Regions from separate parts of the Enterobacter sp. ECC-219 genome, predicted to be linked through region 2. Evidence: riboswitches for the same ligand, from Rfam matches in the RefSeq annotation. Region 2 holds a riboswitch; each other region holds the start of a gene.
What was found. Region 2 has a riboswitch for thiamine pyrophosphate ahead of thiM (hydroxyethylthiazole kinase). Riboswitches for the same ligand answer to the same signal wherever they lie in the genome.
Positions count from the first base shown of each region.

Region 1: linked by a shared signal. The riboswitch ahead of thiC (phosphomethylpyrimidine synthase ThiC) and the one ahead of thiM (hydroxyethylthiazole kinase) in region 2 are both predicted to bind thiamine pyrophosphate.
Region 3: linked by a shared signal. The riboswitch ahead of thiB (thiamine ABC transporter substrate binding subunit) and the one ahead of thiM (hydroxyethylthiazole kinase) in region 2 are both predicted to bind thiamine pyrophosphate.

Region 1 is NZ_CP143680.1:893,074-903,615, reverse strand. Features, by position in the region: gene purH (bifunctional phosphoribosylaminoimidazolecarboxamide formyltransferase/IMP cyclohydrolase) at 1-325, shown strand, start outside; gene purD (phosphoribosylamine--glycine ligase) at 341-1,633, shown strand; gene V1603_RS04185 (DUF1481 domain-containing protein) at 1,671-2,363, opposite strand; gene hupA (nucleoid-associated protein HU-alpha) at 2,375-2,647, opposite strand; gene V1603_RS04175 (YjaG family protein) at 2,834-3,424, opposite strand; gene nfi (deoxyribonuclease V) at 3,466-4,137, opposite strand; gene hemE (uroporphyrinogen decarboxylase) at 4,147-5,211, opposite strand; gene nudC (NAD(+) diphosphatase) at 5,250-6,023, opposite strand; gene V1603_RS04155 (Rsd/AlgQ family anti-sigma factor) at 6,119-6,616, shown strand; TPP riboswitch at 6,671-6,782, shown strand; gene thiC (phosphomethylpyrimidine synthase ThiC) at 6,861-8,756, shown strand; gene thiE (thiamine phosphate synthase) at 8,756-9,391, shown strand; gene V1603_RS04140 (HesA/MoeB/ThiF family protein) at 9,384-10,139, shown strand; gene thiS (sulfur carrier protein ThiS) at 10,123-10,323, shown strand; gene thiG (thiazole synthase) at 10,325-10,542, shown strand, end outside.
Region 2 is NZ_CP143680.1:3,997,529-4,008,070, forward strand. Features, by position in the region: gene fbaB (class I fructose-bisphosphate aldolase) at 453-1,505, opposite strand; gene V1603_RS19005 (nucleoside permease) at 1,756-3,033, shown strand; gene V1603_RS19010 (ADP-ribosylglycohydrolase family protein) at 3,030-4,034, shown strand; gene V1603_RS19015 (PfkB family carbohydrate kinase) at 4,031-4,984, shown strand; gene V1603_RS19020 (GntR family transcriptional regulator) at 4,958-5,704, opposite strand; gene thiD (bifunctional hydroxymethylpyrimidine kinase/phosphomethylpyrimidine kinase) at 5,747-6,547, opposite strand; gene thiM (hydroxyethylthiazole kinase) at 6,544-7,314, opposite strand; TPP riboswitch at 7,350-7,446, opposite strand; gene V1603_RS19035 (helix-turn-helix domain-containing protein) at 7,723-8,163, opposite strand; gene V1603_RS19040 (hypothetical protein) at 8,164-8,628, opposite strand; partial or broken gene V1603_RS19045 (transposase) at 8,730-9,241, shown strand; gene V1603_RS19050 (AIPR family protein) at 9,607-10,542, shown strand, end outside.
Region 3 is NZ_CP143680.1:1,436,120-1,446,661, reverse strand. Features, by position in the region: gene leuL (leu operon leader peptide) at 1-86, shown strand, start outside; gene leuA (2-isopropylmalate synthase) at 178-1,749, shown strand; gene leuB (3-isopropylmalate dehydrogenase) at 1,749-2,840, shown strand; gene leuC (3-isopropylmalate dehydratase large subunit) at 2,843-4,243, shown strand; gene leuD (3-isopropylmalate dehydratase small subunit) at 4,254-4,859, shown strand; gene V1603_RS06760 (sugar efflux transporter) at 4,946-6,124, opposite strand; gene sgrT (glucose uptake inhibitor SgrT) at 6,245-6,397, opposite strand; gene sgrR (HTH-type transcriptional regulator SgrR) at 6,486-8,141, shown strand; TPP riboswitch at 8,178-8,278, shown strand; gene thiB (thiamine ABC transporter substrate binding subunit) at 8,310-9,293, shown strand; gene thiP (thiamine/thiamine pyrophosphate ABC transporter permease ThiP) at 9,269-10,542, shown strand, end outside.

The DNA of each region.
Region 1 (10,542 bases), 1.9 Mb from region 2:
GGTCGCCAAGTTCGTCAAATCAAACGCCATTGTCTACGCCAAAGAGAACATGACCATCGGGATAGGCGCCGGCCAGATGAGCCGCGTTTACTCCGCGAAAATTGCGGGCATTAAAGCAGGCGATGAAGGTCTGGAAGTGAAAGGCTCCGCCATGGCTTCTGACGCTTTCTTCCCGTTCCGTGACGGTATCGACGCGGCTGCTGCTGTGGGCATCACCTGCGTGATCCAGCCTGGCGGCTCTATCCGCGACGACGAAGTGATTGCCGCCGCCGACGAACACGGCATCGCGATGATCTTCACCGACATGCGTCACTTCCGCCATTAATTCCCGGAGCAGAAAATGAAAGTATTAGTGATTGGTAACGGCGGGCGCGAGCACGCTCTGGCGTGGAAAGCGGCGCAGTCTCCGCTGGTTGATACCGTCTTCGTGGCACCGGGCAACGCCGGTACCGCGCTGGAATCCGCGCTGCAGAACGTGGCTATCGGCGTGACCGATATCCCGGCGCTGCTGAGCTTTGCCCAGAGCGAGAAAATCGACCTGACGATTGTGGGCCCGGAAGCACCGCTGGTAATTGGCGTGGTGGATGCGTTCCGCGCAGCAGGCCTGAAAATCTTCGGCCCAACGGAAGGTGCAGCCCAGCTTGAAGGCTCTAAAGCCTTCACCAAAGATTTCCTCGCGCGTCATAACATTCCGACGGCGGAGTATCAGAACTTCACCGAAGTGGAGCCAGCCCTGGCCTACTTACGTGAAAAAGGCGCGCCGATTGTCATCAAGGCCGACGGTCTGGCCGCCGGGAAAGGCGTTATCGTCGCGATGACCCTCGAGGAAGCCGAAGCCGCTGTTCACGATATGCTGGCCGGCAACGCCTTTGGCGACGCGGGCCACCGCATCGTGATCGAAGAGTTCCTCGACGGTGAAGAGGCGAGTTTTATCGTGATGGTCGACGGCGAGCACGTTCTGCCGATGGCCACCAGCCAAGATCACAAGCGCGTGGGCAACGGCGATACCGGCCCGAATACCGGCGGGATGGGCGCCTACTCCCCTGCTCCGGTAGTGACTGACGAAGTGCACCAGCGCACCATGGACCGCATCATCTGGCCTACCGTGAAAGGGATGTCGGCGGAAGGCAATACCTACACTGGTTTTCTTTACGCAGGTCTGATGATCGACAAGCAGGGCAACCCGAAGGTGATTGAATTCAACTGCCGCTTCGGCGATCCGGAAACACAGCCTATCATGCTGCGCATGAAATCCGATCTGGTGGATCTGTGTCTGGCAGCCTGCGAAGGCAAGCTCGACGAGAAAACCTCAGAGTGGGACGAGCGCGCGTCTCTGGGCGTGGTGATTGCTGCGGGCGGGTATCCGGGTAGCTACAGCACCGGCGATGAAATCCACGGCCTGCCGCTGGAAGAAATTGACGGTGCGAAGGTGTTCCACGCCGGGACGAAGCTGGCTGACGACGATCGCGTCCTCACCAACGGTGGCCGCGTGCTGTGCGCCACCGCGCTGGGCCATACCGTGGCAGAAGCGCAGAAGCGCGCTTATGCGCTGATGGCGGATATTCACTGGGACGGCAGCTTCAGCCGCCAGGATATCGGTTATCGCGCGATTGCGCGTGAGCAGGGCGAGTAATTTCACACCCTCTCCCTCAAGGGAGAGGGAACTTAAATCAAAAACTTTTCTCTGTCGGCTGCCAGGTGCAGAAGTCTTCGTTCGCCACCAGCAGCAGCTGAGAGCCTTCCGGCGCTTCCAGCCACGCCACACTCACCTCCATTGATGAATGACGCTGACGGCGTTGAATATGTTCGGTCGCCCAGGATTCGAGCTCAGGCTTCACCGTCTGCCCTTCGCAGGTGGTCACCGTCCCATCGGTATGCCAGCGCCCCTGGCGCAGCACAACGCGTCCCAGACGCAGCGCGTCGCTTGTCTGGCGGATTTGTTCGGCACGGTAACGGTAGAGGGCGATTTGATCGCTGGAAAGCTGCTGTTTTTGACCGCCGACTTCACGCTGCATAAAGCTCAGCTCGCCATGGTCATCAAAACGCACTTTCACGTGTTCGGGGGTTTTGCTGTAGACGTTCAGTTCAATCAGCGACAGGTCATCTCCCTGCCAGCGATATTCCGCAGTCGACGTATTGCCGCTATGCCACGGGCTGAAGGCAGAAAGCAGATGCACTTCGCCACCGGAATCTTTGCGCCAGATCCTGACCGCCCCCTGGTTGTCCGCGTAACCGCTGGCGGTAAACGGAGGGAGGGAGGAATCGTGGCTACAGGCTGACAGCAACAGCACGCCTGCCAGCGCGAGCGTTTCACGCCAGAAAGACAAAAGGGGCGTTGCCGCCCCTTCGCTAAAACTGTTCACTGCCACGCGTCTTACTTAACAGCGTCTTTCAGTGCTTTACCAGAAACAAATGCCGGCACGTTAGCTGCGGCGATTTTGATTTCTTTACCGGTCTGCGGGTTGCGGCCAGTACGCTCAGCGCGGTGGTTCACTTTGAAGGTACCGAAACCAACCAGTTGTACAGCATCGCCTTCTTTCAGAGACTCAGTAATAGCAGCCAGGGTAGATTCCAGAGCAGCTTTAGCCTGCACTTTAGACAGATCAGCCTTGTCCGCAATTACATCAATCAGTTGAGTCTTGTTCATAAGTTATCCTTTCAATGTGTTTATCGCTTGCTAAGCATCGAGTGCGACGAAAATGCCAAAAAAGCACTCTCCTGCATACACGCACCGATAGCCACTTTTTTTCGCCCCCCAAATGTAGACCAGACGGGGGGCAGAAGGGAAGAGTCGAGGAGCGACAAAACAGGCGTTAAATCACGTTTTGTTGTCTCATTGGTTAAAAATTATACCAATATTGCTCTCACCGGCCTCACGTAAGTCCGCTCGCAGACCTTTGATCAGCTCAATATCGCGTTCTTCACACTCTGCCAGCAGGCGGAAAATTTCCCACTGGATGTCCCATTCTTGCTCTACGGCCGGATTGGCACGCAGCTCTTCGTCGGTCATTTCACGACCTGCCTGGGTCATCTCCAGCATGGCGACGGTGGTAATCGAGGCCTTACTGACTTCGATAGCGTGCTCCAGCGTTTCACCGCTCAGACGAGAGTGGAGCAGCTCGCTTAACGCGACGCAGGCATCAATCGCTGGATAAACTCCGTACAGGTCAAAATCATCCGCAACCGGGATCGCCTCTTCCAGCTTTTCCAGCTGAGAGTCGAAGTTCACCTTCGCGTCTTTCACCGTCAGCGTCTCCCAGATTAAATCCAGGATGCGGCGATAAATCTGGCCTTCGCCAAACTCCGTTTGCTTACAGAACGCGGCGTAGTTGGGATACATGCGCTCGCACAGGCAAGCCATAAACGTCACGTGCTGCCAGCTTTCCAGCTTCTCAAGGCGCAGATGAATCGGGTTTTGTAGCATGATGATGTCTCGAATCGAAAATTAGCCGCAGTTTACCTGAATCACGGCTGAATTTCCTGCCAACGAACAAAAGCCGGACGCGAGGAGGCAACGGCGTCCGCCCAGCGCGTCGGCTCAGGTAAACGGTAGCCCTTCATGCAGCGCTGAACCCACGCCAGGGCGCTGTCCATACTGACCCGGTGCCCGGTGGCGATGAACAGCGGGTTACAGCGCGCCTTGCTGCGCCAGACCCACGCCAGCTGCTCGCCTTTATGGATGAGCGGCGCCAGCGCGCCAGGCTCTGGGGAGAGCGGCTCAAACGCCCCACACAGGCGCTTCTTGGCAACGCCGATGGTCGGCACATCCACCAGCAGCCCAAAGTGGCTGGCAACGCCTAAGCGGCGCGGGTGGGAAATACCGTGTCCATCGACAAACAGCAGGTCAGGTTTTTGCGAGAGCTGTTCCCACGCTGCCAGCAGCGCGGGATATTCGCGAAAGGAGAGGAAACCCGGAATGTACGGCATGGTGGTCGCGATACGCGCCACCTTGTACTCCACCAGCTCAAGCGAAGGGTATTTCAGTACGACCATCGCCGCTCGCGTCACTTCCCCACCCTGCTCGAACCCGACGTCCGCTCCACCAATGTACTGCGGAGGATCCTTATCCAGACGATCCTCACGGATCACCGATGAAGCCAGTTCGATTTGCTGAGCGCGTAGCGACGCGAGATCCATAACCTCTCCTTACTTGTGATACTGGGCTGAAAGCCTATGCACCGCCTCCACAAATACGCCTGCGTGTTCTGGCGGCACATCCTGATGGATGCCGTGGCCGAGGTTAAACACGTGGCCTTCACCCTGGCCGAAACCAGACAGTATAGTCGACACTTCTTCTTCAATGCGGGCTGGCGGCGCATAGAGCATGGACGGATCCATATTGCCCTGCAGCGCCACTTTGTCGCCCACGCGACGGCGCGCTTCGGCGATATCGGTGGTCCAGTCGAGGCCCAGCGCGTCGCAGCCGGTTGCCGCCATCGCTTCCAGCCACTGGCCGCCACCTTTGGTGAACAGCGTCACCGGCACGCGGCGGCCTTCGTTTTCACGCAGCAGGCCGTCGACGATTTTGTGCATGTAGTACAGGGAGAACTGCTGATAATCGCGCCCGGTCAGCACGCCGCCCCAGGTATCGAAAATCATCACCGACTGCGCGCCCGCTTTAATCTGCGCGTTCAGATAGAGGGTGACGCTCTTCGCCAGCTTGTCGAGCAGCGCATGCAGGGCCAGCGGCTCGGCGTACATCATCTTTTTAATCATGGTGAAGGCTTTGCTGCTGCCCCCTTCAACCATATAGGTCGCCAGCGTCCACGGGCTGCCGGAGAAGCCAATCAGCGGCACTTCACCTTTCAGCTCACGGCGAATGGTGCGTACGGCGTTCATCACGTAGCCCAGCTCGCCTTCCGGATCGGGGATCGGCAGCTTATCCACGTCGGCTTTGCTTTTGATTGGGGAGGTGAAGCGCGGGCCTTCGCCGGTTTCAAAATAGAGCCCAAGGCCCATGGCGTCCGGAATGGTGAGAATGTCCGAAAAGAGAATGGCGGCATCCAGCGGGAAGCGGCGCAGCGGCTGGAGCGTTACTTCACAGGCCAGCTCGGCATTTTTGCACAGCGACATAAAATCACCCGCCTGCGCGCGCGTGGCTTTGTACTCTGGCAGATAGCGTCCCGCCTGGCGCATCATCCACACCGGGGTGACATCAACGGGCTGGCGCAGCAGCGCACGCAGATAACGATCGTTCTTCAGTTCGGTCATTTTTGCAGTTCCTTAAGCGTCATGGCCTCAGTGTAACACTACTCATACTCGGCCCGACACATCGCCACGGTATCTTCTATCAGCCGACGCGCCACCGTACCCGGTGGGGGTAAAAGAGGCAGATCGTCATAACGATACCAGTTTGCCTCCAGCAGCTCTTTCTGGTCGATAACGATCTCGCCGCTATCATATTCAGCCATAAACGCCGTCATCAGCGACATCGGGAACGGCCACGGCTGCGAGGTGACGTAGCGCAGGTTTTTCACCTTGATTCCGCTCTCTTCCATCACCTCGCGCGCTACCGCCTGCTCCAGCGTTTCGCCCACCTCGACGAACCCGGCGAGGACGGTATGAATGCCGTTGCGATGGCGGGTATGCTGCGCCAGCAGGATGGAATCTTCCCGACGGATAGCGACGATGATGCACGGCGCGATCTGCGGATAATAACGTTCACGGCAGTGGCCGCAGAGCAGCGCCCACTCGGTTTTGCTTGGGTGCATGGTATGCCCGCAATAGCCGCAGTATTTGTGCGAGCGATAAAACTCCGCCAGCTGCACGCCCCGCCCCGCGAGCTGGAACAGTCCCGCATCCAGATCAAGCACCTGGCGAACGGATCCCATATCCTGACGACGCGCTTGTTGGATCAACCATACGGGCTCACCCTGCCACTCGCCGATCCTGAGCGCAGGCAGGCCCACGAGATCGAACGTTTCTGCCGCACCGTAGGGTATTTCTCCACCGGGCAGCCACAACTTCTGTTCGTGACTGACGATCCACCAACCCAGATCTGATTTTTCAATAATACGATCCATATCTATTGCACTACCTTCGCTTCACTGACATGTTGTTAGCATTGTGGTTACATTTTGGATAAGTAGATCCCATTCTAAACTTTGCGGAGTCGACCATGTTAAACCAGCTAGAAAGCCTGACGGAGCGCGTTGGAGGAAGTAACACACTGGTGGATCGCTGGCTACATGTACGCAAGCATCTCCTCGTGGCGTATTACAATCTGGTCGGTCTTAAGCCTGGCAAAGAATCCTTTATGCGGCTGAACGAAAAAGCGCTGGATGATTTTTGTCAGAGCCTGGTCGACTACCTTTCCGACGGCCATTTCAACATTTATGAACGTATTATCCGCGAAATGGAAGGCACAAATCCCTGTTTAGCGGCCAGCAAACTTTGTCCACTACTGGAAGCCAATACCCAGCAGATCATGGATTACTACGATTCCACGCTCGAGAATGCCATCGATCACGATAATTATCTTGAGTTCCAGCAGGCGCTTTCCGACCTTGGCGAAGCGCTGGAAGAGCGATTCACGCTGGAAGATAAGCTGATCGCCCTCGCCCTGGATAACGGCCTGGACGTCAGCCACGAAGATAACGTCGTGCGCCCGGCTTGAGTTCTTAATCGTTAACGAGTAATTTACAACCATTCGCCCCTCTGCGGAGGGGGATTTTTCTTGTCGGAGTGCCCAGCGCCTGAACGCGCGGGCTGAGACCGTTAATTCGGGATCCGCGGAACCTGATCAGGCTAATACCTGCGAAGGGAACAAGAGTTACACTGCTGTTGAATCGCCCCTGGGCGATCTTCTCTTGCTTCATCCGTCGTCTGACAAGCCATGTCCTTCACTTTTGGAATGAGCTATGTCTATCGTTAAATTGACCCGTCGCGAACAGCGCGAACACGCCCAACGCTTCATCGATACCCTGGAAGGGACCGCCTTCCCAAACTCGAAACGTATCTACATCACCGGCTCGCAGGCCGATATCCGCGTGCCGATGCGTGAAATCCAGCTTAGCCCGACGCTTATTGGCGGCAGCAAAGAGAACCCGCAGTACGAAGACAACGAAGCCGTGCCGGTGTATGACACCTCAGGCCCGTACGGTGACCCTGATGTTGCCATCAATGTCCAGCAGGGCCTGGCAAAGCTACGCCAGCCGTGGATTGACGCGCGTAACGACTGCGAAGAGCTGAGCGTGCGCAGCTCTGCGTATACCAAAGAACGTCTGGCCGACGACGGTCTGGACGAGCTGCGCTTTACCGGCCTGCTGACGCCAAAACGCGCCAGAGCGGGCAAATGCGTGACCCAGTTGCACTATGCGCGCCAGGGCATCGTCACGCCGGAGATGGAGTTCATCGCCATCCGTGAAAACATGGGCCGTGAGCGCATCCGCAGCGAAATATTGCGCCACCAGCATCCGGGCGAAGGCTTTGGCGCTCGCCTGCCGGAAAACATCACGCCAGAGTTTGTGCGCGACGAAGTGGCCGCAGGCCGCGCTATTATCCCCGCCAACATTAACCATCCGGAATCCGAGCCGATGATTATCGGCCGTAACTTCCTGGTGAAGGTCAATGCCAACATCGGCAACTCGGCGGTGACGTCATCCATCGAAGAAGAGGTGGAAAAGCTGGTCTGGTCAACGCGCTGGGGCGCGGATACGGTAATGGATCTTTCTACTGGCCGCTACATCCACGAAACCCGCGAATGGATCCTGCGTAACAGCCCGGTGCCGATCGGTACCGTCCCGATTTATCAGGCGCTGGAGAAGGTCAACGGCATCGCCGAAAACCTCACCTGGGAAGCGTTCCGCGACACGCTGCTGGAGCAGGCGGAACAGGGTGTGGACTACTTCACCATTCACGCAGGCGTGCTGCTGCGCTATGTGCCGATGACGGCGAAGCGTCTGACCGGCATCGTCTCGCGCGGCGGTTCCATTATGGCGAAGTGGTGCCTGTCCCATCATCAGGAAAACTTCCTCTACGAGCACTTCCGCGAGATCTGCGAAATCTGCGCCGCCTATGACGTCTCGCTGTCGCTGGGCGACGGCCTGCGTCCGGGCTCAATTCGCGACGCCAACGACGAAGCGCAGTTTGCCGAGCTGCACACGCTGGGCGAACTGACCAAAATCGCCTGGGAGTATGACGTGCAGGTAATGATTGAAGGCCCGGGCCACGTGCCGATGCAGATGATCCGCCGCAACATGACCGAGGAGCTGGAACACTGCCACGAAGCGCCGTTCTACACCCTGGGGCCATTGACGACCGATATTGCGCCGGGCTATGACCACTTCACGTCAGGCATTGGGGCGGCGATGATCGGCTGGTTCGGCTGCGCCATGCTCTGCTACGTGACGCCGAAAGAGCACCTCGGCCTGCCTAACAAAGAGGACGTGAAGCAGGGGCTGATTACCTACAAGATTGCCGCCCACGCGGCGGATCTGGCGAAAGGCCACCCGGGTGCGCAAATCCGCGACAACGCCATGTCCAAAGCGCGCTTTGAATTCCGCTGGGAAGACCAGTTTAACCTGGCGCTCGATCCCTTCACCGCCCGCGCCTACCACGATGAAACCCTGCCGCAGGAATCGGGTAAGGTGGCGCACTTCTGCTCCATGTGCGGGCCGAAGTTCTGCTCGATGAAAATTAGCCAGGAGGTGCGCGACTACGCCGCCGCGCAGACCATTGAAGTCGGCATGGCGGACATGTCAGAAACCTTCCGCGCGAAAGGCGGCGAAATCTACCTCAAAAAAGAGGAGGCGTAATGTACCAGCCTGATTTCCCCTCCGTGCCCTTCCGTTTAGGGCTCTATCCGGTGGTGGACAGCGTGGAGTGGATCGAACGCCTGCTTGAGGCCGGCGTTCGCACCCTCCAGCTGCGCATCAAGGATAAGCGCGATGAAGAGGTAGAGGCCGATGTGGTCGCCGCCATCACGCTGGGACGCCGTTACGACGCGCGTCTGTTTATCAACGATTACTGGCGACTGGCGATTAAGCACCAGGCGTATGGTGTCCATTTGGGTCAGGAGGACCTGGAAACCACCGATTTGAACGCCATCCGCCAGGCTGGCCTGCGCCTTGGCGTTTCAACACACGATGACATGGAGATCGACGTGGCGCTGACGGCCCGCCCCTCTTACATCGCGCTGGGTCACGTCTTCCCGACGCAAACCAAGCAGATGCCCTCGGCGCCGCAGGGGCTGACGCAGCTGGCGAGTCACGTTAAGCGCCTTGCCGATTACCCGACCGTCGCCATTGGCGGAATCAGCCTTGAACGCGCCCCGGCAGTGCTGGAGACCGGCGTCGGCAGTATCGCCGTCGTCAGCGCCATCACCCAGGCCGCAGACTGGCGGTCCGCCACCGAACAGCTTTTACAGCTGGCAGGAGCTGGCAATGAATGACCGCGATTTTATGCGCTACAGCCGTCAGATCCTGCTGGAAGATATCGCCATCGACGGGCAGCAAAAGCTGCTCGCCAGCCGGGTGCTGATTGTTGGCCTGGGAGGATTAGGCGCGCCCGCCGCGCTCTATCTGGCCGGTGCGGGCGTGGGCACGCTGGTGCTGGCCGATGACGACGAAGTGCACCTCAGCAACCTGCAGCGGCAAATCCTCTTCACGACAGACGATGTCAACCAGCCTAAAGCGCAGGTTACGCGCCAGAGGCTGAATCAGCTCAACCCCGATATCGAACTGATTGCACTTCAGACGCGGCTGAGCGGTGAACATTTGCAGCGTGAAGTCGCCCTTGCCGACGCGGTGCTGGACTGCACCGATAATATGGCGACGCGTCAGGCCATCAACGCCGCCTGCGTGGCAGAGAATACGCCGCTGATCACCGCCAGCGCGGTGGGGTTCGGCGGGCAGATGATGGTCCTGACGCCGCCGTGGGCGCAGGGCTGCTACCGTTGCCTGTGGCCGGACGATGCCGAGCCAGCGCGCAACTGCCGCACGGCGGGTGTGCTTGGTCCGGTGGTGGGCGTGATGGGCACGCTGCAGGCGCTGGAGGCCATCAAGCTGCTCAGCGGCATGGAGACGGAGCGCAACACGCTGCGCCTGTTCGACGCCCGCTCCAGCGGCTGGCGCCATCTGGCGCTACACCGCGCCAGCCGCTGCCCGGTATGCGGAGGCCGCGATGCGCATTCTGTTTAACGATGAGCCGATGAGCTGCGACGACGGGCTTACCGTTGCCGTACTGCTCGATAAATTACGCCAGCTTAAGCCGGGAACGGCGCTGGCGCTCAATCAACAGATCCTGCCGCGCGAGCAGTGGGAACATCAGCAGGTCAATGAAGGCGACCAGATCCTGCTGTTTCAGGTTATCGCAGGGGGCTGATATGTTACGTATTGCCGATAAAGTCTTTGATTCGCATCTGTTTACCGGAACCGGAAAATTCGCCTCGCCACAGCTGATGGTGGATGCCATTCGCGAAAGCGGCAGCCAGCTGGTGACGCTGGCGCTTAAGCGCGTGGATCTGCGTCATCACAGCGATGCCATTCTTGCACCGTTGCTTGAAGCTGGCGTCACGCTGCTGCCTAACACCTCCGGCGCCAA
Region 2 (10,542 bases):
CTGAGGGATCCCCAGTAATTTATAAGCAAAAGCAATAAGGTTGTTTCAGAATGAGTTAAAGCTTTCAGCGACGCCCTGGTCCGGCTGTAAATCGCCGAAGCGTTTCCGTAAGGCCGGGGCGAGGCGCACGGATACGCCGAGAGGGCGTGGCCTGCAGGGATGCAGGCTCATGCCCGACCCGATAGCCTGAAGGAATAAGCTGAGGGCACCGCGAAGCGGCGATTTACCGCCGGGAGCCCGGGTCGCCAGGGCGGTGGCGACTGAGCCGCCCTGGCACGTTCACCGGCCATGTCCTTACAGAGTAGCAAGGAACATAAGGTGAACGGAATGACCACCGGAGCCGTATGTTCCCCCTCACCCTAACCCTCTCCCCAAAGGGGCGAGGGGATTGTTCACTGCTCGCATTAATTTGTGTGGATCACTCAGCCCACAGGGAGAGGGAGATGGAAGCGTCAGGCAATCGTGACTTTGCTATCCAGATAGACGTCCTGAACCGCATTGATCAGCTTCACGCCGTCGGCCATCGATTTCTTAAACGCCTTACGGCCAAGGATCAGCCCCATGCCGCCCGCGCGTTTGTTGATCACCGCCGTACGCACCGCGTCTGACAGGTCGGTATCACCGCCCGCCGCACCGCCGGAGTTGATCAGCCCCGCACGGCCCATGTAGCAGTTCGCCAGCTGGTAGCGGACCAGGTCGATCGGGTTATCGCTGGTCAGCTTGCTGTAAACGCGATCGTCGGTGTAGCCAAAGTTCACAGCCTTATAGCCGCCGTTGTTCTCAGCCATTTTCTGCTTCACGATATCTGCGCCGATGGTCGCCGCCAGGTGGTTCGCCTGCCCGGTCAGGTCGGCCGACACATGGTAATCCACCCCGTCTTTTTTAAACGCCGAGTTACGCAGATAGGCCCACAGCACGGTGACCATGCCCAGCTCGTGCGCGCGCTCAAACGCTGCGGAGATCTCTTCAATCTGGCGGCGGGACTGTTCAGAGCCGAAGTAAATCGTCGCCCCAACGGCCACCGCCCCCATGTTGAACGCCTGCTCGACGCTGGCGTAGAGGGTCTGATCATATTCGGTGGGGTAGCTGAGGGTTTCGTTATGGTTCAACTTCACGAGGAACGGAATGCGGTGGGCATAGCGACGCGACACCGAAGCCAGAACGCCGTAGGTGGACGCCACGCAGTTACAGCCCGCTTCAATCGCCAGCTCAACAATGTTCTTTGGATCGAAGTAGAGCGGGTTCGCCGCAAAGGAGGCCCCCGCCGAATGCTCGACGCCCTGGTCCACCGGCAGAATAGAGAGATACCCGGTGCCGCCGAGCCGCCCGGTGTTATAGAGCGTCTGCATGTTTCTCAGAACCGCAGGCGGACGGTTGTTATCAACCATCACGCGATCAACGTAGTCGTGACCAGGCAGGTAAAGCTGGTCGGCTGGAATGGTCATACAACGATGCTGTAAAAGGCTGTCGGCGTCTTTGCCAAGCAACTGCGCAATATCAGTCATGTGATACTCCCGTAAGTCCGACGTCGTGTCGGTGTGTGTTTATCCAGTCCCATTTTTTATGGGCAGACTAAGCCTGGTACCGACTTAACAGATTTTCCACCATTTGCATTTTTTTTCAGCACAATCTGCTGGCTCGATTCGTGTACAACAAAACTGTTACATTGATCAAACAATCGCCACAAAGGTATTTAAAAGGTATTATTGAGTGGTATGTTAAAGGCGTACCCTCTCTGACATGCAGGATTAAAAAATGAAAACGAAAGTCCAACTGTCATTCATGATGTTTGTTGAATGGTTTATCTGGGGCGCGTGGTTTGTGCCATTGTGGCTGTGGCTGAGCAAAAGCGGGTTTACCGCCGGGGAAATCGGCTGGTCTTACGCCTGTACCGCGATTGCCGCGATCCTCTCCCCGATCCTGGTCGGCTCGCTGACGGACCGCTTCTTCGCCGCGCAGAAGGTGCTGTCGGTGCTGATGTTTGCCGGCGCGATCCTGATGTACTTCGCCGCGCAGCAAACTCAGTTCAATACCTTCTTCCCGCTGCTGCTGGTTTACTCCCTGACCTATATGCCGACCATCGCGCTGACCAACAGTATCGCCTTCGCGAACGTGGATGACGTTGAGGCCGACTTCCCGCGCATCCGCGTGATGGGCACCATCGGCTGGATCGCCTCGGGGCTGGCGTGCGGGTTTCTGCCGCAGATGCTGGGCTACAACGATATTTCCGACACCAATATCCCGCTGCTGATGACGGCAGCCAGCTCCGCCCTGCTCGGCGTCTTTGCCCTGTTCCTGCCGAACACACCGCCGAAAAGTACCGGCAAGCTGGATTTCAAAGTCATGCTGGGGCTGGATGCGCTGATCCTGCTGCGCGACAAAAACTTCCTGGTGTTCTTCTTCTGCTCGTTCCTGTTCGCCATGCCGCTGGCTTTCTACTACATCTTCGCCAACGGCTATCTCACCGAAGTGGGCATGAAAAACGCCACCGGTTGGATGACGCTCGGCCAGTTCTCCGAAATCTTCTTTATGCTTGCCCTGCCGTTCTTTACCAAACGCTTTGGTATTAAGAAGGTCTTACTGCTGGGCCTGATTACCGCCGCCATCCGCTACGGGTTCTTCGTCTACGGCGGTGCGGAGCAGTACTTCACCTACGCCCTGCTGTTCCTCGGTATTCTGCTGCACGGCGTGAGCTACGACTTCTATTACGTCACCGCGTATATCTACGTGGACAAAAAGGCGCCGGCGCATATGCGAACCGCCGCGCAGGGCCTGATTACGCTGTGCTGCCAGGGCTTTGGTAGCCTGCTGGGATACCGCCTGGGCGGCGTAATGATGGAAAAAATGTTCGCCTACAAAGAGCCGGTGAATGGGCTGACCTTCAACTGGGCCGGAATGTGGACATTTGGTGCAATCATGATTGCCGTGATTGCCGTGCTGTTTATGCTGTTTTTCCGCGAATCGGATAAAGAGATCACCGCAATTGAGGTGGTTGATGGCGATACCGCGCTGACACAAGGGGAAGTTAAATGAAACAAGACCGTATTCTCGGGGCCCTTTACGGGCAGGCGTTAGGGGATGCGATGGGCATGCCGTCGGAGCTGTGGCCGAGAAAGCGCGTCAAAGCGCACTTCGGCTGGATCGACCGCTTTTTACCCGGCCCGGCAGAGAATAACGCGGCCTGCTATTTCAGGCAGGCAGAGTTCACCGACGATACCTCGATGGCGCTGTGCCTGGCGGATGCGATCATCGAGTGCGACGGCGAGATTAACGCGGACGTTATCGGCAAGCATATCCTGAACTGGGCGCTCGACTTCGACGCGTTTAATAAGAACGTGCTTGGCCCGACCTCGAAAATCGCGCTTAACGCGATCCGGGACGGTAAGCCGGTCAGCGAGCTGGACAACAACGGCGTGACTAACGGGGCGGCGATGCGCGCCTCCCCGCTGGGCTGCCTTCTCCCGGCGACGCGGCTGGAACACTTTGTGGGGCAGGTGGCGCTGGCCTCCAGCCCGACACATAAATCGGATCTTGCCATCGCCGGTGCGGTGGTGATTGCCTGGGCGGTTTCCCGCGCCATCGACGGAGAGCGCTGGCAGAACATCGTCGATGCGCTGCCGGGGATCGCCCGCTATGCGCAGGAGGTAAAAACCACCACCTTCAGCGCGTCGCTGGCGGCGCGCATTGAGCTGGCGCTTAAGACCGTACGGGAAGCCAACGGGATCGACTCCGCCAGCGAGCAGATTTATCAGCTCACTGGCGCAGGAACCAGCACCATCGAGTCCGTTCCGGCGGCCATTGCGATGGTGGAACTGGCGGGAACCGACCCGAACCGCTGCGCGATTTTATGCGCCAATTTGGGCGGAGATACCGACACCATCGGCGCGATGGCGACAGCCATCTGCGGCGCGCTCCACGGCGTTCAGGCGATTGACCCGGCGCTGAAGGCCGAGCTCGACGCCGTTAACCAGCTCGATTTTGGCCACTACAGCGAGAAGCTGCTGCACTTCAGGGAGCAAAGGGAGGGCGTATGAATTCATTTGCCCAACGTCTCGACACCCTGCACGCCACCCGCCCGGTGACGGTGCTGGGCGCGGCGGTAATTGACGTCATCGCCGACGCCTACGCCCTGCCCTGGCGCGGGTGTGATATCGAGCTTAAACAGCAGGGGGTAAATATTGGCGGCTGCGCGCTGAATATCGCCATCGCCCTGAAACGGCTCGGCATTGTGGCGCAAAACGCCCTTCCCGTCGGCCACGGCGTGTGGGCGGATATTATCCGCAACGCGATGGCGAAGCAGGATCTGCGCAGCGCCGTGGAGGCTGAAACCGGCGACAACGGCTGGTGTCTGGCGCTGGTGGAGCCTGACGGCGAGCGCACCTTTATGTCCTTTAGCGGCGTCGAGAACCAGTGGCAGCAGCGCTGGCTTGACGAGCTATACGTTCCGCAAAACAGTCTGGTTTATCTCTCCGGCTACCAACTGGCCTCGCCGTGCGGCGAGCTGCTGACGGGCTGGCTGGAAGGGTTGCAGGACGTGACGGCGCTTATCGATTTCGGCCCGCGCATCGCGGATATTCCCGACGCGCTGATGACGCGGATTATGGCCTGTAAACCGATCGTGTCGCTTAATCGTCAGGAAGCGGAGCTCGCTGCTGAAAGGCTGGGTGTGGAGGCTGAACACCTGGGTGAGGTGTGGCAGCAGCGCTTCGGCGCCGCGCTGATTGTGCGCCACGATAAAGACGGTGCTACATGGTATGACGGTGCCGTCTCGGGCGTTGTTCCGGCGTTTCCCGCCACGGTGGTGGACACCATTGGTGCAGGCGACAGCCACGCGGGCGGCACGCTTGCCGGGCTGGCGGCGGGATGGTCACTGGCAGACGCCGTTTTGCTGGGAAATGCCGTGGCGTCCTGGGTGGTTAGCCACCGCGGCGGGGATTGCGCGCCCACGCGTGAGGAATTACTCCTCGCACACAAAGACGTATAGATCGCTGCGACAGTAGCTGATGCTGTACTCAATCGGCCGGTGCTGCTGGTCAAGCGCAACCTGCTTGATCACCAGCACCGGTATTTTTTCGTCCATCTTAATGTGCGCCTGAAACTCGCTGTCCGGCATGCGGGCGCTGACCCGAGAACGGGTGCGCTGCGGGAAGATATTCTGACTGCGGAAGTAGTCGTACAGCGAAATCCCTATCGCATCCGGATCGGGAATGAGCCCGACCGGTACCCAGGACTCTTCAATCGACACCGCATCGTCATCCACATAGCGAATACGCTTCAGCAAAAAGACGTCGCTGTTCGGCTCCAGCGACAGGTGGCCCGCCACCTCTTCCGGGCATTTCACCACGCGTTTATTGACCCACAGCGTGTTTGGCGTTTTACCGCGCAGCACTACCTGCTGAGAGAAACCGCGCGCTGCCTTGAGCGAGTATTCGAAGATGTTGTTAATTTGCGTGCCGTAACCCCGGGCACGCGTCACAACCCCCTCGGCTTCCAGCGCCTGCATCGCTTTGCGCACGGTGATCCGCGACACGCCGGTTAACTGGCTCAGATCGCGCTCGCCGGGCAAAATGTTCCCGTGCTCCAGCACCCCGCTGCGCACCGCGTTTTTTACCGTTTCGGCAAATTTCAGGTACAGCGGCGTGTTGTCAGGCGCGGCGATCCGTTCAGTCAGTTGAGCGATTAACCGGGTATGCGCTTGTTCCATCTCTGTATTCTCAGGCGTGGTGTTTCCTGCCAGTATACTGGGTTACCACCACGCATGAAAATGATGAACCGGCCCAATACCGTGACCGACTTCCAGAGTATCGGCTTTTGCCAGCGCCGCCGAGAGCCAGGATTTCGCTTCGCGTACCGTATCGGCCCAGCCGTCATGCCGCGGGCGCAGCGCCGCCAGCGCGGCTGAGAGGGTGCACCCTGTGCCGTGGGTGTTTTTGGTCTGCACGCGCGGGGCGGTAAACCGCATTTCGCCGTCACGGGTAAAAAGCCAGTCCGGGCTTTCAGCATCATCCAGATGCCCGCCCTTCATCAGCACCGCCCCGCAGCCCATCGCCAGCAGCGCATTGCCCTGCTCTTTCATTTCCCGTTCAGTTTGCGCGTGCGGCGCGCCCAGCAGCGCGGCGGCTTCCGGCAGATTGGGCGTGATGAGCGCCACCTGCGGCAGCAGCTTATTGCGCAGCGTCTCGACGGCGGAGGCGGAGAGCAGCGGATCGCCGCTTTTTGCCAGCATGACGGTATCCAGCACCACATTTTGCACCTGATAGCGCTTAAGCCGTTCGGCCACCGCTTCCACAATGTCCGTTTCGGCCAGCATGCCGATCTTGGTGGTATCAATACGCACATCGCTGAACACCGAATCCAGCTGCGCGGCAACAAAATCCGGCTCGATGCGGTAGACCGACTGCACGCCGCGCGTGTTTTGTGCCACCAGCGCGGTAATCACTGAGCAGCCGTACGCGCCAAGGGCCGAGAAGGTTTTCAGATCGGCCTGGATGCCCGCGCCGCCGCTGGGATCGGTGCCGGCTATGGTCAGGGCGTTAATCCGCTTCATGCCTGCTCCTCCAGCGTGTAGAGTTCATCCAGGAACGCGGCGGCAAAACTGCCTGGCCCGCGCGAGCGCGTAACGGCTGCCGTTCCGGCTCGCTTCATCCATCCGCAAGCGGCGGCAACGTTATCCAGCCTGTCCCCCGGCAGCGAACAGCTGGCCGCTACGACGGCAGAAAGCGCGCATCCGGTTCCCACCACGCGGGTCATCAGCGGATCACCTCCCGTAACCGTGCGGGTGCGTTGCCCATCAGTGATGTAATCCACCTCACCGGTGACCACTACGATGGCATTGGTTTGCCGGGCCAGCGCCTGAGCGGCAGGTAGCGCGCTGGCCGCGGTGTCGGTTGTATCGACGCCGCGCCCGCCCGCGCTCATTCCCGCCAGAGCCAGGATTTCTGAAGCGTTGCCGCGAATGGCGGCCGGTTGCAGGGCAAGGATTTGATGGCAAAAACGGGTGCGGAACGTCAGGGCGCCCACGGCAACCGGATCCAGCGTCCAGGGCTTGCCTGCCGCTACGGCGCTTTCTATTGCCCGACGCATCGCCTGCGCGCGCGGCGCAGTCAGCGTCCCGACGTTAACCAGCAGCGCGTCAGCGACGGCGGCGAACTGTTCAGCCTCTTCGGCCTCAACCACCATTGCAGGGGATGCGCCAAGTGCCAGCAAAACGTTGGCCGTAAAGGTCTGTACGACATCGTTGGTCATACAATGGGTAAGCGGACAACGGGTGCGGAAGTGGTGTAAAACGTGTAAATCGAGCAGGTCAGGCTGCATGGGTTCGCTCCTGCCTTGCGTGAAGAAGCGATGACCGGGAAGGCATCTGACTTCCCTACGCTGGCATTATCCAGATCAGGTAATACGGGTATTTCTCAGCCTTCACAAAGAAGGGCACCCCGAGTCATTTGGTAAGAATTGACTTACTTTTTGCCAGATTAGGGGAAGTTACTTGCTGTTGCAAGCCCGCCCTTCCGGTTATCGCTTCTTCACGCTGTACCCCAGCTTGTACCTCAGTTTGTACCCCACCAAAGAAACGAAAAAAGGGGCCGTTAAGCTCCTTTGTGATATAACCCAAACCTCATGGATTCCGAGATTCAGTTTTGCGTTCTGTTTTTCTACGTCGTTCAAAGGTGCGGATTACATCCCAGATAAACAGGAATAGCAGATACCAATAAAGTGCGGTGATCATAAGCAAACCTCTTGGTTCCAGTAGCTTCGAACTGTTCTCAGAGACACACCCATCGCTTCAGCCGTTTCCTTCGGTGTTAGCCCTTGAGCCTTATGTTCCAGCATCTTCAAACGCGTTTCCTGCTGCTTTCCAGCTTTCTTGATTCCAAGGCATACGATGGTTGAGCCAGGGAAGTAATAGGTTTTGAGGTATTCCGCTGCCGCCATGTCGGGAACGACAAACACCAGAGGGTGATCGGTATCAGTGTTGCGAATGGATGTTCGGCTAAGAAATTGGTAGCACCGTTCAAAATACATTGCCTGGCGCTTCTTCTCCATCACCGTTTCAAAATCCCAACCGATACGTTCGCAATAGTCTGCCCATCGCTTACGGTCTTTATCGCCCAAATTTGCACATCCGAGGAACACGGCACAATGAACACCTTGGTAGTTGTTCATTCAGTAGCTCGACATCGAGACTGCTTCCCCTCCCATGCGATCACCAAGCTCAGTGAGTCCGATGGTCTGGAAGTCGCAGATGGTTTTATCCCTGTTAGTGGCGAAGATAAATTCCTTGCCAACAGTCTGCCGAATCTCGTTCAGATGATTATTAAAGACATTTGCGAGTTCTGACTGCCCCGCTCTATTGATATCTTCCGAGAGAACAACCACGATCTTGATAGGCACTTTTTTATGCTTACGTCTCTCGGGATCAGGCTGAAGGTGTTCACCCGCTTCCTGAACCGCCTTCTGAGCGACGTTCTCTGCCATCCAGACAAACCCGCTGCGATTTACACCAGCGCCAAGCACAGTGAAACTTTTTGCCCACGTTGCGGCCTTCAGTATCTGATTAAAAGTGTACGCAAAGAAGCTGTATGAAGAATCACACTCGGTATGCATTACGCCACCGCCGTCGAGAGCCACGTATAGCACTTTCTTAAGATTGTCACTGTTTGACCTGCTCCCCGTTGATTAATATACCCCGATGTTAGTAATGTCTTCATAAGCCACATGAGGACATCCTCATGAAGAAGCGTTTTTCCGACGAACAGATCATCAGTATTCTTCGCGAAGCGGAAGCCGGAGTTTCTGCCCGTGAGCTCTGCCGTAAGCACGCCCTTTCCGACGCCACTTTCTACACCTGGCGCAAAAAGTTTGGTGGCATGGAAGTTCCTGAGGTGAAGCGGCTCAAATCTCTTGAAGAGGAGAACGCCCGCCTCAGGAAGCTACTTGCCGAAGCCATGCTGGATAAGGAGGCACTTCAGGTGGCTCTGGGGCGAAAGTACTGACGACAGGCCAGAAGCGGGAAGTCGTTGAGTTTATGTGTGATGCGACCGGTCTGTCGCAACGTCGTGCCTGCAGGCTTACAGGTTTGTCCCTTTCGACCTGCCGCTATGAGGCTCAGCGTCCGGCAGCTGATGCGCATTTATCAGGGCGCATCACTGAGCTGGCACTAGAGCGCAGGCGTTTTGGCTACCGCCGCATCTGGCAGCTGTTGCGTCGGGAGGGCCTTCACGTCAATCACAAGCGGGTATACCCAAGTGAGACTGAATAGTTAAAACTTACATATCAAGAATCATTCTCATTAATGGCCACGCAAATCCTTAACTGCGCAGTGATAATGTTGTGATATTTGGGCGAGATAAAATCCCAGGACATGTGGCATCAAATGAGGTTGCTCGATGGTTTAAGCAATGGGGCGGTTAGAGCAGATCGTCAAGTGGCTGCCAATGGAGGCCATATCCCTCTTTTCCTCTTTTAAAGTGGCTCATCGCGTTAGTTAACAATCACTAATAGAGGAAACTAATTGTTCAGAATGCTCGTTATAGAGCATGGATCACAAGCATAAGACATCTTCATGAGGCATAATAGGTACAGCATACTCGCCTAAGGAATTTGCAAATGTCTCATGTCAGTATTAACGATTTCAAACTTCTTAATATCAAATGCCAAAAATATTTTGATCTGTTCAGTAAAACGAATGAATTTAATCAGTCTATCCATGAAGTTAAATTGCAACAAAGATTCGGCTTTTATCTTTTCATGCTTGAATCGCTTTGTAATGAAAAAGATATTGATAAAATTAGCGATTACATTACGGATACAGAATTCAATTCTTACTTAATCGGCAGTCGTTACGATGACCATGGTATTGATGCTATTTTCATGGATGAGGAGAATAAGGAGATAAAACTATTCAATTTCAAATTCCGTGAAAATTTCAAAGCTGAGCAAAAACAAAGTTTTAACGAGGCGTTTGTTTCTACTAAACTTGTAAACTGTATTATGAATGATAGTTTAGATGGTTTGGAAGGAAAATTGAAAAATTATGTTCACACCATAAATGAATTACTCAATGGTAATGATGTATGGAAACTTTCATTATATATGATTAGTAATGAAGCGTTTCCGATTGAACATGATGAAAGTGCAATACAGCAGTTGAAAAATTTTTATGACATGGAAGTTGTGTCGGTGTGTCTTCCGCACATAACCAGTATGATGTCCATACGACCAGCTCCTATCAATGCAGAATTGATAATCGATAATGATGCTTTGATGTCTTATTCAGAAAGTTCTATATCAACATCAAAATCCTATGTTGTTAGACTGAACGCTGCGGATGTTATAAGAATGACATGCCGCAACGCCGACTTGCGTCTTGATCATAACTGTGAAAATATCGACGAATTGGCTGAGCAGAAAATAGATTTTGGAGTTCTTTTTGATAACGTTAGAGGGTTGGTGCAACGCTCTCGCTATAATGCTGCAATCGCTAAAACCTTACGCGAAGACCCAGGAAAATTTTTCATGTATAACAATGGATTAACTGTTATT
Region 3 (10,542 bases), 2.5 Mb from region 2:
TGACACGCACCATTCGTTTCACCGGTCTACTACTACTAAACGCATCCACTGTGCGCGGTAGACTGGCGGGCGAAATTCAGCGTTGAATCGTCACCAGTAAGACTAAAAACCCGCGCCACTGCGCGGGTTTTTTTATGCTCGTAGCAAGGCGCCCTAAGACTGACAAGGACCTAACCCATGAGCCAGCAAGTCATTATTTTCGATACAACTTTACGTGACGGTGAACAGGCATTACAGGCAAGCCTGAGTGTAAAAGAGAAACTGCAGATTGCGCTGGCTCTCGAACGTATGGGCGTCGACGTGATGGAGGTCGGCTTCCCGGTCTCGTCTCCGGGTGATTTCGAATCCGTCCAGACTATCGCCCGCACCATTAAAAACAGCCGCGTGTGCGGTCTGGCGCGCTGCGTAGAGAAAGACATCGACGTTGCTGCTGAGTCGCTGAAAGTGGCCGAAGCCTTCCGTATTCACACCTTTATTGCCACCTCCCCCATGCATATCGCAACCAAGTTGCGCAGCACGCTGGATGAGGTCATTGAACGCGCGGTATATATGGTTAAGCGCGCACGCAACTACACCGATGACGTTGAATTCTCCTGTGAAGATGCGGGCCGTACGCCAATCGAAGACCTGGCGCGCGTAGTGGAAGCCGCCATCAACGCGGGCGCGAAAACCATCAACATCCCGGACACCGTCGGCTACACCATGCCGTTTGAGTTCTCCAACATCATCACCGGCCTGTATGAGCGCGTACCGAATATTGATAAAGCGATCATCTCAGTGCATACCCATGATGATTTGGGCCTGGCCGTAGGCAATGCCATCGCCGCGGTGCACGCCGGCGCGCGTCAGGTAGAAGGCGCGATGAACGGTATCGGCGAGCGCGCGGGCAACTGTTCGCTGGAAGAAGTGATTATGGCAATCAAGGTGCGCAAAGACATCATGGACGTGCACACCCGCATCAATCACAACGAAATCTGGCGCACCAGCCAGACCGTCAGCCAGATTTGCAACATGCCGATTCCGGCCAACAAGGCGATTGTCGGCACCGGCGCCTTCGCACACTCCTCCGGCATTCACCAGGACGGCGTGCTGAAGAACCGTGAAAACTACGAAATCATGACCCCGGAATCTATCGGCCTGAACCAGGTGCAGTTGAACCTGACCTCCCGTTCCGGCCGTGCGGCGGTGAAACACCGTATGGAAGAGATGGGCTATCAGGACAGCGATTACAACATGGATCAGCTGTACGACGCGTTCCTGAAGCTGGCCGACAAGAAAGGCCAGGTGTTCGATTACGACCTGGAAGCGCTGGCCTTCATCAACAAGCAGCAGGAAGAGCCAGAGCACTTCCGTCTGGATTACTTCAACGTGCAGTCCGGCTCCAGCGACATCGCCACCGCCTCGGTCAAACTGGCCTGCGGTGATGAAATTAAAGCGGAAGCGGCAAACGGCAACGGCCCTGTCGACGCTATCTATCAGGCGATCAACCGCGTCACCGAGTACGACGTTGAGTTAGTGAAGTATGACCTGACGGCGAAAGGACATGGTAAAGATGCGCTGGGTCAGGTGGATATCGTCGTCAACTACAATGGCCGCCGTTTCCACGGTGTGGGCCTGGCGACGGATATTGTCGAATCCTCCGCGAAAGCGATGGTGCATGTCCTGAACAACATCTGGCGCGCCGCTGAAGTCGAAAAAGAGTTGCAACGCAAAGCTCAGAATAAAGAGAACAACAAGGAAACCGTGTAATGTCGAAGAATTACCATATTGCTGTGTTGCCGGGTGATGGTATTGGCCCGGAAGTAATGGCACAGGCGCTGAAAGTACTGGAAGCCGTTCGCACGCGTTTTGCGATGAAAATTACCACCAGCCACTACGACGTGGGCGGTATTGCGATTGATAATCACGGAACGCCATTGCCGAAAGCCACCGTTGAAGGCTGCGAAAATGCCGATGCCGTGCTGTTTGGCTCCGTCGGTGGCCCAAAATGGGAACATCTCCCGCCGGCAGAGCAACCAGAGCGCGGCGCGCTGCTGCCGCTGCGTAAACATTTTAAGCTGTTCAGCAACCTGCGTCCGGCGAAGCTGTATCAGGGGCTGGAAGAGTTCTGCCCGCTGCGCGCGGACATCGCGGCCAACGGATTCGACATTCTCTGCGTGCGCGAGCTGACGGGTGGGATCTACTTTGGTCAGCCAAAAGGTCGCGAAGGCAGCGGCCAGCATGAGAAAGCGTTTGATACCGAGGTGTATCACCGTTTCGAAATTGAACGTATCGCCCATATCGCGTTTGAGTCAGCACGTAAGCGCCGCCATAAGGTGACCTCCATTGATAAAGCGAACGTGCTGCAGTCGTCCATTTTGTGGCGCGAGATCGTCAGTGAAGTCGCTAAGCAGTACCCGGACGTTGAGCTGTCGCACATGTACATCGACAACGCAACGATGCAGCTGATTAAGGATCCGTCCCAGTTTGACGTGCTGCTCTGCTCCAACCTGTTCGGCGATATCTTGTCTGACGAGTGCGCGATGATCACCGGTTCTATGGGCATGCTGCCATCCGCCAGTCTGAATGAAGAAGGCTTTGGACTGTACGAACCGGCGGGCGGCTCCGCACCGGATATCGCCGGCAAAAACATTGCTAATCCGATTGCGCAGATCCTCTCCCTGGCCCTGCTGCTGCGCTATAGCCTCGATGCAGGCGACGCAGCAACCGCAATTGAAAACGCCATTAACCGGGCGTTAGAAGAAGGCGTCCGTACCGGTGACTTAGCGCGCGGCACGGCAGCAGTCAGTACCGATGAAATGGGCGACATTATTGCCCGCTATGTCGCTGAAGGGGTGTAATCATGGCTAAGACGTTATATGAAAAGTTGTTTGATGCGCACGTTGTTTACGAGGCACCAAACGAAACCCCGCTGCTGTACATTGACCGTCATCTGGTACACGAAGTGACCTCTCCGCAGGCATTTGACGGCCTGCGCGCGCACAAGCGCCCGGTACGTCAGCCGGGTAAAACCTTCGCGACTATGGATCACAACGTCTCCACCCAGACCAAAGACATTAATGCCTCGGGTGAGATGGCGCGTATCCAGATGCAGGAGCTGATCAAGAACTGCAACGAGTTTGGCGTTGAGCTGTATGACCTGAACCATCCGTATCAGGGCATCGTCCACGTGATGGGGCCTGAGCAGGGTATTACCCTGCCGGGCATGACCATCGTCTGCGGAGACTCCCATACCGCAACCCACGGCGCGTTTGGCGCGCTGGCCTTCGGGATCGGCACGTCTGAAGTGGAACACGTTCTGGCGACCCAGACCCTGAAGCAGGGCCGCGCCAAAACCATGAAAATTGAAGTAAAGGGTAAAGCCGCTCCGGGCATTACCGCGAAGGACATCGTGCTGGCCATCATCGGTAAAACCGGCAGCGCGGGCGGTACCGGCCACGTTGTGGAATTTTGCGGCGACGCGATTCAGGCGCTGAGCATGGAAGGTCGTATGACCCTATGCAACATGGCTATTGAGATGGGCGCAAAAGCTGGCCTGGTCGCGCCGGACGAAACCACCTTCAACTATGTGAAAGGCCGTCTGCATGCGCCGAAGGGTCAGGATTTTGACGACGCGGTGGCGTACTGGAAAACCCTGAAAACCGACGACGGCGCGACCTTCGATACCGTTGTCACGCTGCAGGCGGAAGAGATCGCCCCTCAGGTGACCTGGGGCACCAATCCGGGCCAGGTGATTTCCGTCAACGACAGCATCCCGGACCCGGCGTCCTTCGCCGATCCGGTCGAGCGCGCCAGTGCGGAAAAAGCGCTGGCCTATATGGGACTGAAGCCAGGCGTACCGTTGACCGATGTCGCCATTGATAAAGTCTTTATCGGTTCCTGCACCAACTCACGTATCGAGGATTTACGCGCGGCGGCAGAGATTGCCAAAGGCCGTAAAGTGGCGCCGGGCGTGCAGGCGCTGGTGGTTCCAGGCTCCGGTCCGGTGAAAGCCCAGGCGGAAGCGGAAGGTCTGGATAAGATCTTCATCGAAGCAGGCTTCGAGTGGCGCCTGCCGGGCTGCTCAATGTGTCTGGCGATGAACAACGACCGCCTGAATCCGGGCGAGCGCTGCGCCTCTACCAGCAACCGTAACTTTGAAGGCCGTCAGGGCCGCGGTGGACGCACCCATCTGGTCAGCCCGGCAATGGCCGCCGCCGCGGCAGTTACCGGCCATTTCGCCGATATTCGCAGCCTGAAATAAGGAGACAATCATGGCAGAAAAATTTACCCAACATACGGGCCGTGTTGTCCCGCTGGACGCCGCTAACGTCGATACGGACGCGATCATTCCTAAGCAGTTTTTGCAGAAAGTGACCCGCACCGGTTTTGGCGCACACCTGTTTAACGACTGGCGTTTTCTGGACGACAAAGGCGAAGTGCCGAACCCGGAATTCGTCCTGAACTTCCCGGAATACAAAGGTGCCTCCATTCTGCTGGCGCGGGAAAACTTCGGCTGCGGCTCATCGCGTGAGCATGCGCCATGGGCGTTGACCGACTACGGCTTTAAGGTAGTTATCGCCCCGAGCTTCGCGGATATCTTTTACGGCAACAGCTTCAACAATCAGCTGCTGCCGGTGACGCTGAGCGACGAGCAGGTCGATGAATTGTTCGCGCTGGTTAAGGCGAACCCGGGCATGGCGTTTGAGGTGGATCTGGAAGGGGAAGTGGTGAAAGCCGGGGATAAGACCTACAGCTTCAGCATCGATGCCTTCCGTCGCCACTGCATGCTGAACGGTCTGGACAGCATTGGCCTGACGCTCCAGCACGAGGACGCCATCTCCGCGTACGAGAAAAAACAGCCTGCGTTTATGGGCTAAAAGCAGTGGCCCGCTGCACGCGGGCCATTGCTTCCCTCCGATACCTGTCAGACAATCGTTTCATTTCGTGAAGCCACCTCCCGGAATCAAACATCCTTGACCCGGCAGGTCAGCCCAAGCGTAACCACCGAAATCGCCGCAATCACCCAGTAAACCGAGGCATGGCCATAGCTTTGCGCCAGCGCCCCCTGAATCACCCCCGCCAGAATAACGCCCGTCGAAATGCTGTTGGTAAAAAGCGTGGTCGCAGAGCCTGCGCGTCCGGGCATAAGATCCTGGAACCAGAGCATGCCGATCCCGGCAACGATGCCAATAAACACAGCGTTAAACAGCTGCAGCGCAAGCAGCGCTTCACGCGAATGGAAAAGGATCAGTCCCGCGTAAAACAGCACCCCGGCCGCCACGGCGACGATCATCATCCGACGCTTTCCGAAGCGCTTCACGTAATACCCCGCCAGAATCATCGCTGGAATTTCCAGCCCGGCAGCTGTGCCCATTAAGATCCCGGCAAGCTTGTCCGGCAGGCCCAGATCGCTGCTGATCCACAGCGGCATATCAATGATGTACATGGTGTTGCAGGTCCACATCAGCGTGGAGGCAATAAACAGCATGCGGACGTTTTTATCCTGCCAGCCGCTCACCTGCGTGATGGGCTTATCCGTCGTCTGCTCAATCCGAGCGACGGACGGCAGCGCAAAGGCAATCAGCGCCAGGCTAATAATAAAAATGCCTGCCGCGATAGAAAACATGACCGTGAAGCCATAGTTCAGCGCCAGCATGAAGGCCAGCGGCGGGCCGATGACCCATGCAAGAGAGAGCTGCGCACGCATCACCGAGCTGAACATCACCACCTCCCGCGCCGAGCTGTCGGCGTATTCACGGGCCAGCGCGAACAGCTGCGGCATGGCGGTATTGGCAAGAGAGGCCAGCAGCACGCCGCAGGTAATGAGCGTCAGGTAGTGCCGGTTAAAGGCAAAAAGCAGCGCGTTGCCCACGGCCATCGCGCAGCAAAAGAGGATCAGCCTGCGGCGATCGCCCTGGCTGTCCGATCGTTTCGCCAGTCCCAGGCTAACGAGGATCCCGGCAATGGCGTTAACGGTATAAAACAGGCCAACCCAAAACGGCTGTGCGCCCACCTCGCGGCTGAGGAACAGGCTCAGCGTCGGCGCCTGTAGGGCCCCCGCCACGCCCATCATAAAGGCCACCAGCATAAAAGCGGCATATACGCCATTCAGGCGGCGCCCCATCGTCATCAACCACAGCATGCGCAAGTCCTTGTGAAAGCGAATCGAAATTGGGTGAAAGAATAAACGAAAAAAGCCAGCAAAAACATTTTGCTGGCGGGTGATAAACACCAATACTCAGTCACACATGATCGAGGCGAGTTAGCGGGAAGAGGTCGGTTTCGTAACGTCCCACTGCATCAGTTCTTCCAATATTTTCAGCCGTTGCTCTGCACACTGGCGGGCCAGCCAGGACGATCCTTTTGTCGCTGAAAAGTACTGCTGATAAAACTGACGTGCGGTAGACCTCTTCATAATTTACCTCCTCACTTCATCGGAAAGCATTATTGGCCTAATATAGGGATTAATAAATTGCTGATTTTTTGTCAGGAGTTCCTCTTTTATGCCATCCGGTCGACTGCAACAACAATTTATCCGCCTGTGGCAGTGCTGCGAGGGTCAATCGCAGGAGACCACGCTTAACGAGCTGGCAGAACTTCTCAACTGCTCTCGCCGCCATATGCGCACGTTGCTCAACACCATGCAGCAGCAGGGCTGGCTAAGCTGGGAGGCCGAGGCCGGACGCGGCAAGCGCTCTCGCTTAACCTTCCTCTATACTGGTCTGGCGCTGCAGCAACAGCGGGCGGAGGATCTGCTGGAGCAGGATCGCATCGATCAGCTGGTCCAGCTGGTGGGCGACAAGGCCGCCGTGCGCCAGATGCTGGTCTCGCATCTGGGGCGCAGCTTTCGTCAGGGCCGCCACATTATGCGGGTGCTCTACTATCGGCCAATGAAAAACCTGTTGCCCGGCACGGCGTTACGTCGTTCTGAAACCCATATGGCCCGGCAGATATTCAGCGGCCTGACGAAAATAAATGAGGAAAACGGGGAACTGGAAGCGGACATCGCGCACCACTGGCAGCAGCTTTCCCCCCTGCACTGGCGTTTCTTTTTACGCCCGGGCATTCACTTCCACCACGGACGCGAGCTGGAGATGAGTGACGTCATCACCTCCCTGGAACGCGCCCGCACGCTTCCGCTCTATTCACACGTCTCGCGGATCCACTCCCCCACGGCCTGGACGCTGGACATTGAATTGTCGCAGCCGGACATATGGCTGCCGTGGCTGCTGGGCTACGTGCCCTCAATGATCCTGCCCGGCGAATGGCGATCGCTGAACAATTTTGCCAGCCTGCCGATTGGCACGGGCCCCTACTCCGTGACGCGCAATACCAACAACCAGCTCAAAATCCGCGCCTTTGATGACTATTTTGGCTATCGGGCGCTGATCGACGAAGTGAACGTCTGGGTATTACCGGATCTCAACGAAGAGCTGAGCGCAGGCCTGACGCTGGAAGGCCCCACAACAAGCGAAAAGGCGTTCGAAAGTCGCCTGGAGGAGGGCTGTTACTACCTGCTCTTTGACAGCCGCAGCCACCGCGGAGCAAACCACGACGTCCGCACGTGGATCAGCCATGTTCTGGCCCCGGCTAACCTGATTTATCACGCAGAGGAGCAATACCAGACCTGGTGGTTCCCGGCATATGGCCTGCTTCCGCGCTGGCACCATGCTCAGCCGGTGCGCAGTGGAAAACCTGCCGGGCTGGAGACCATCACCCTCAGCTACTATCGCGATCACATTGAGCACCGTTTTATCGCGAAGATTATGAGCAAGCTGCTGGCGGCCGAAGGCGTGACGCTGGCGATACAGGAAGTCGATTATGATGAATGGCACCGCGGGGATGTCGTCAGCGATATCTGGCTCAATAGCGCCAACTTCACGCTGCCGCTTGATTTCTCGCTCTTTTCTCACCTGTATGAAGTGCCCCTCATTCAGCACTGTATCAACCGGGACTGGCAGCAGGACGCCGCGAAGTGGCGGGCAGGCGAAATGGATCTGGCCGCATGGTGCCAAGAGCTGCTGGCCGGGCAGACGATCGTACCGTTGATCCACCACTGGCTGCTGATCCAGGGACAGCGCAGCATGCGCGGCCTGCGGATGAACACCCTGGGCTGGTTTGATTTTAAATCCGCCTGGTTTGCGCCGCCGGAACCATAACGCTTTCGAAATATTCACCAAATCATTACAATAGCGCCGTTCTCAACGGGGTGCTGCATCACAGATGTGCGCTGAGATAATACCCGTCGAACCTGATCCGGATAACGCCGGCGAAGGGATTTGAGGCTGTCGCTCAAAATCCTTTGCCACTCAACTCTGAGGTGCAAAGTGTTAAAAAAAGTTTTCCCCCTGCTGGCGCTGTTTGCGCTGCCTGCTTTCGCGAAACCCGTCCTGACGGTCTACACCTACGATTCCTTCTCCGCCGACTGGGGCCCTGGCCCGGTGGTAAAAAAAGCCTTTGAAGCCGACTGCAACTGCGAGCTGAAGTTCGTGGCGCTGGAAGATGGCGTGTCGCTGCTCAACCGTCTGCGCATGGAAGGGAAAAACAGCAAGGCCGACGTGGTGCTCGGGCTGGATAACAACCTGCTGGAAGCCGCGACGCAAACCAGACTGTTTGCCAAAAGCGGCGTGGCGGCAGATGCCGTCAACGTGCCGGGCGGCTGGAAAAACGACACCTTTGTGCCGTTCGATTACGGCTATTTTGCTTTTGTTTACGACAAAAATAAGCTGAAAAACCCACCGAAAAGCCTGAAAGAGCTGGTGGAAAGTGACCAGAAGTGGCGCGTGATCTATGAAGATCCGCGTACCAGCACGCCGGGTCTGGGCCTGCTGCTGTGGATGCAGAAAGTCTATGGAGATAAAGCGCCGGAAGCGTGGCAGAAACTGGCCGCAAAAACCGTCACCGTGACCAAGGGCTGGAGCGAAGCCTACGGCCTGTTCCTGAAAGGCGAAAGCGATCTGGTGCTGAGCTACACCACCTCTCCGGCCTACCACATCATCGCAGAGAAGAAAGACAACTACGCCGCCGCGAATTTTGCTGAAGGGCACTATCTGCAGGTGGAAGTGGCAGCGCGTACCGCCGCCAGCAAACAGCCGGAGCTGGCCGAGAAGTTCCTGAAGTTCATGGTTTCACCGGCGTTCCAGAATGCGATTCCCGCAGGCAACTGGATGTATCCGGTCACCAGCGTTACCCTGCCCGCAGGTTTCGAGCAGTTGACCAAACCAACAACCTCGCTGGAATTTACGCCGCAGCAGGTCGCCGCGCAGCGTGCAGCATGGGTAAGTGAATGGCAACGCGCCGTCAGCCGTTAATTCCCGGCTGGTTAATCCCCGGCCTGCTCGCCGCCATGCTGATGGTGGTGGTCAGCCTGGGGGCATTCCTTGCGTTGTGGTTTAATGCGCCAGAGAGCGATCTGCTCGCGCTCTGGCACGACAGCTATCTCTGGCACGTTATCCGGTTCTCTTTCTGGCAGGCGTTTCTTTCTGCGCTGCTGTCAGCGATCCCGGCCATTTTCCTCGCGCGAGCGCTGTACCGCCGGCGTTTTCCTGGCAGGCAGGCTCTGCTGCGCCTGTGCGCCATGACGCTGATCCTGCCAGTTCTGGTGGCCGTTTTTGGCATTCTGAGCGTCTACGGTCGTCAGGGCTGGCTGGCTTCGCTCTTTGCATCTTTGGGGCTGGAGTGGACCTTTTCCCCTTACGGGCTGAAGGGCATCCTGCTGGCGCACATTTTCTTCAATATGCCGATGGCGACGCGCCTCTTTTTACAGGCGCTGGAAAACATTCCCGGCGAACAGCGCCAGATTGCGGCTCAGCTCGGCATGCGCGGCTGGTCGTTCTTCCGCTTTGTCGAATGGCCGTGGCTGCGACGTCAGATTGCCCCGGTGGCCGCGCTAATCTTTATGCTCTGCTTCGCCAGCTTTGCCACCGTGCTTTCGCTCGGCGGCGGGCCGCAGGCCACCACCATCGAGCTGGCGATTTATCAGGCCTTAAGTTACGACTACGATCCGGGCCGCGCCGCGCTGCTGGCGATGGTGCAGATGGCGTGCTGTCTGGTGCTGGTGCTGCTGAGCCAGCGACTGAGTAAAGCCATTCCCGCTGGCAGTAATCAAATAACCGGCTGGCGCGACCCGCAGGACAGCCTGCACAGCCGCGTCGCCGATTTTATCCTGATTACGCTGGCGCTCATGCTGCTGCTGCCGCCGCTGCTGGCCGTTATCGTTGACGGACTGAACCTCAATCTCACGTCCGTCCTGCAGCAGCCCGTCCTCTGGGAAGCGACGTGGACCTCGCTGCGCATCGCGCTGGCAGCCGGGCTGGTCTGTGTACTTCTGACCATGATGCTGCTCTGGAGCAGCCGCGAGCTCTACGCGCGTCATGCTCGTAAAACCGGACAGGCGCTGGAGCTGACGGGCATGCTGATTCTGGCGATGCCGGGCATCGTGCTGGCGACGGGCTTCTTTTTACTGTTCAATAGCACCATCGGCCTGCCGGAAAGCGCCGACGGCATCGTCATTTTTACCAACGCCTTAATGGCCATCCCTTACGCGCTTAAGGTGCTGGA